DNA from 2 places in the Sphingomonas sp. FW306-1B-B10E genome. Region 1 is predicted to be linked to the other one. Evidence: predicted binding sites of a transcription regulator. Region 1 holds the regulator's gene; the other holds the start of a gene.
The links. The regulator LexA, encoded in region 1, represses DNA repair genes until DNA is damaged. The targets are predictions, from matches to a motif close to GTTCCNCNCTTGTTCT.

Region 1 (2,200 bases):
GCGGCCGGCGCCTGCTGCGCAGCCTCGCCTCGCTGCTGCTCACCGGCGTCGCGGTCGAGCTCGCGCTGATGCCGATCGGGCTGTTCCACTTCCACAAGGCCGGGATCTACGGCGCGCTCGCCAATATCGTCGCGATCCCGCTGACCACCTTCGTGATCATGCCGCTCGAGGCGCTGGCGCTGGCGCTCGACCTTGGCGGGATCGGCGGGCCGGTCTGGTGGCTGACTGCGCGGGCGCTCGACCTGCTGCTCTGGCTCGCGCACACCACTGCCTCGGCGCCGGGGGCAGTCGCGGCGCTGCCGGCGATGCCGGCCGGGGCCTATGCGCTGATCGTCGCGGGCGGGCTGTGGGTTGCCTTGTGGCGCACGCGGGTGCGCTGGGCGGGCACGATACCGTTCGCAATCGGGCTGGGCTGGGCGCTGCTCACCCCGCCGCCCGACCTGCTGGTCACGGGCGACGGCCGCCACCTCGCAATCCGCATGGCCAATGGCGAGATGGCGCTGCTGCGCGACCGCGCCGGCGATTATACCCGCGCGATGCTCGGCGAGAATAGCGGCGCCGAGGATGGGCAACTCGCGTTGCTCTCCGAGGTGTCGGGGGCGCGGTGCAGTCCCGATCTTTGCCTGGTCGAAGTGACGGCGGGCGCGCGGCGCTGGCGGGTGCTCGCGACGCGCAGCGGCTATATGGTATCGTGGCGAGAGATGGTTGCTGCGTGCGCCGCCGCCGACGTGGTGGTCAGCGAACGCCGCCTGCCGCCGGACTGCCACCCGCACTGGCTGCGGCTGGACCGCGACACGCTGGCGCACACGGGGGGCGTGGCAATCAATTTCGCCGATGCCCGGGTACGGACCGTTCGGGGCGGCGGATCGCATCCCTGGCTCGCCCCGCTGACCGTGCAGCCGCCGTACCAGGGCGCTACGCCAGCGAAGGCGAGGTGGCGCAACTCCCGTCAGATGAGGACCTTCGCTCGCGAACGGACCCCATCCCGACCCAGCGTCAGGTAAAAACTGCCCAGCGCTGTTCAGGCCGTGCCGGGGGCCTGGCTGACCTGATGCTCCTCAGGGAGAGGGGGCTCAGACGCGCCCGCTCCTCAATACCGTCGCAGCAGTCCCGCCAGCCGGCCCTGTACGCGCACCTGATCGGGGCGGTAGCGCTGGGCGCTATAGTCGCGGTTCGCCGGGTCGAGGCGGACCATTGCGCCTTCCTTGCGGAAATATTTGAGCGTCGCCTCGCTATCGTCGATCAGTGCGACGATGATCTCGCCGTCGCGCGCAGTCTCGGTGCGGCGGATCAGCGCATAGTCGCCGTCGAGAATGCCTGCCTCGACCATCGAATCGCCGGCCACTTCGAGCGCATAATGTTCGCCCGAGCCGAGCAGCGCCGCGGGGACGGGAAGCATCGAAGCACCTTCGAGCGCCTCGATCGGGGTGCCCGCGGCGATGCGGCCGTGGAGCGGGATCTCGATCACGTCGTTGGCCGGTGTTGGTGGCGTGGCCTTTGCGGGTGCCGAAGTTGTCAAAGTTGCGGGCTGCGCGCCGTCGCCCTTGGCCGGCTTCTTGACGTCGCCGCGCTCGGGCATACGGAGCACTTCGAGCGCGCGCGCACGATTGGGCAGGCGCCGGATGAACTCGCGTTCCTCGAGCGCGCTGATCAGCCGGTGCACGCCCGACTTGGACTTGAGGTCGAGCGCTTCCTTCATTTCCTCGAACGAAGGCGAAACGCCGGTCTCGGCCAAGCGATCGGCAATGAAGCAGATGAGCTCGTGCTGCTTGCGGGTGAGCATCCCAATCCTCCTGTCCAGAACAGACACGGAACGTTTATGCAATGTTCCTGGCGCTTGTCAAGCGAGGTCGAGGATTTCCACCGAGTCGCCGGTTTGCGCCGTCGGCGCATGGGGTTCGCGGATGACGAGACAAGTCGCGCGGGCGAGCGCCTGGAGCATCGCACTGTCCTGCAATGTCGAGGCGAAGACCCGGTCGCCGCGCATCTCGGCGCGGAGATAATCGGTGCGCTCGCCATTGGCCGGTAGCGGCTCGCCGAGCGTTGCGGTGCGCGTTCGCGGCAGCGGATCGGCGGCGCCGGCGAGGTGCGCGACGAGCGGGCGGACGAAGAGCAATGCCGTGACGAACGCCGAGACCGGGTTGCCCGGCAGGCCGAGCACGATCAAGTCCCCGCGCTTGCCTGCCATCATCGGCTTGCC
Region 2 (2,200 bases), on a different contig from region 1:
TCTTCAGCAAGGCTCGCCTTGAAGCTGTCGGCCAGGCCGGCGAGATCGGCTTCCTTGTCGAGCAGGATCGCAGTCTCTTCGTCGGCGAGGACCTTGCGGCTGAACTCGGTATAGGCGGTGGCAAGCGCCTGGTTGATCCTTTTGACCTCGGCCTTGGCGCGTTCGTCGAGCAGCGCGCCCGAAGTGACGTAATCGCGATAGCTGCGCTCGAGCAGGCGCAGCTGCTGCGCGTTGAGCCCGGCCTTGGCGCGGCCGTCATAGACCGCCTTCACCCGCGCGAACATCTTGGGATCGAGGTTCATCTCGGTGAAGAAGGCCGAGATTTTGGGGCTCCATTCCTTGGCGATCGCCTGCACCTCTGGCGTGGCGAGGTTGCTCTGATACACACCCCACACCGCGAACAGCCGGTTCATCTGCTCGCCCGAGCGTTCGCTTGCCTCGATCGTGTTCGCGAAGGTCGGCGCCGCGGGATTGTCGCGGATCTTTGCCTGCTCGGCGCGGGCATCGGCCATCGCCCGCTCGAACGCCGGCGCGAACATCGCCGGCACTACCTTGTCCCACTGCGGCACCCCTTCGTGCGCGCCGGGCCATTTGGCGAGCAACGGCGTGGGATCGGGGCTGACGGCGGGTGCGGGCGAAGTCTGGGTCTGGGCCATTGCGGATCCGGAAAGCGTGGCGGCGGCGAGCGCGGTAGACGCGATCAACGCGAGCCGAAGCGAATAGGTCATGATGGGTTCCCGCGAGCTGTACGACGGCTGGACCCTAAGGGCGGTGCACAGCATCGCGCAAGCGCTTGGCAAACAAACGATTGACTCACGGGCGCATAGGAACAGAATAGGAACATTACTGTTCCCGAGTCGTGAGTAGCCGCTGCCCTCTTATGGCCGATCATGCCGTCCTTGCCCAGCTTCGCGAGCAATTGCGCGCGATGGAAACCCCGGGTTTCCGTCGCCGGCAAGTCATGCCGTTCGGTGCCGCCGGGCTCGATTCGCGGCTTGCCGATGGCGGGCTGCGACTCGATGCGCTTCACGAATTCGCCGGCGCTACCAGCGACATGGCCGACGATTGCGCCGCGACCCTGTTCATGGCCGGCATCGCCGCGCGCGCCTGGGGCCCGGTGCTCTGGGTGGTGCGCCGGCGCGACCTGTTCGCGCCGGGGCTGTCGCAAGTCGGGCTCGACCATAAAAGGCTGATCTACGCCGAGGCGCGCGACGATGCCGAACTGCTCGCGGTGATGGAGGAAGGCCTGCGTCATCGCGGGCTCGGCGCGGTGATCGGCGAGGCCAAGCGCGCCGACATGACCGCGACTCGCCGGCTCCAGCTGGCGGCCGAGGGGGGCCGCACGATCGCGCTGCTGATGAAGCGCGCCACGCGCGAAGGCAGCAATCCGCTCGGCGCACCCTCGGCGGCGGTGACGCGCTGGCAAGTGAGATGCGCGCCGTCGACGCCGCTTCCGGTCGTCGGGGTCGGCCGCGCGCGCTGGCGGCTCGAATTGGCGCGGCAAAAGGGGGGCGAAGGGTTCGAAATCGAAGTGGAGGCATGCGATGCAACGGGTCGCTGCGCTCTTCCTCCCATTATGGCCGATCGAAAGGCTGTGGCGGGCGGAAGCGCGAACCGCCACGCGGCCTGAGCCGGGTCGCGCCGCCTCGCTCGATCCGCTGCGCGATGCAGTGGCGAAAGAGCAGGAACATGCCTGTTCGGTCCCGCGCGGCGGCGGCTGGCGCCCCGGCGCGCGCTGGGCGCGCGAGGACGAACTCGGCAAGGTCGCGCTGCCGCCGGTGACGCGGCCGCGGGCGAAGCACGAGGTCGGACGCAAGGACGAGGCAGCGCTGAACCCGTTCCGCGCGATGCCGCCGGATGAGGGCGGACGTACTAAATTCCTCCCCGAGCTCGTCTCGAGGAGGGGGACCAGCCGCAGGCTGGTGGAGGGGCGGCGGACGCAGTCCGTCGTCTGCGATGGCGGCCCCTCCACCATCGCTACGCGATGGTCCCCCTCCCCGAGCAAGCTCGGGGAGGAATTGGGAGCCCCCCGCATCACCAGCATCCGCACCGGCAGCCGCGTCGAGATCGCCGCCGCCTGCCCCCGCGCCCAAGCCCTCGGGCTACGCCCCGGCATGGCAGTCACTCAGGCGCGCGCGCAAATGCCCGGGCTCGACATCCGTCCCGCCGACCCGGAGGGCGACCATGCGCATCTCGCCAG

Region 2: the regulator LexA is predicted to act here: its motif matches at 827-842, upstream of AC3WJI_RS17295 (ImuA family protein).

The regions. Positions count from the first base shown of each region.
Region 1 covers NZ_JBYSXG010000008.1:4,197-6,396, forward strand. Annotated here, with positions in the region: gene AC3WJI_RS04710 (ComEC/Rec2 family competence protein) at 1-1,004, shown strand, start outside; gene lexA (transcriptional repressor LexA) at 1,091-1,783, opposite strand; gene AC3WJI_RS04720 (molybdopterin molybdotransferase MoeA) at 1,841-2,200, opposite strand, start outside.
Region 2 covers NZ_JBYSXG010000052.1:6,848-9,047, forward strand. Annotated here, with positions in the region: gene AC3WJI_RS17290 (M3 family metallopeptidase) at 1-728, opposite strand, end outside; gene AC3WJI_RS17295 (ImuA family protein) at 881-1,630, shown strand; gene AC3WJI_RS17300 (Y-family DNA polymerase) at 1,545-2,200, shown strand, end outside.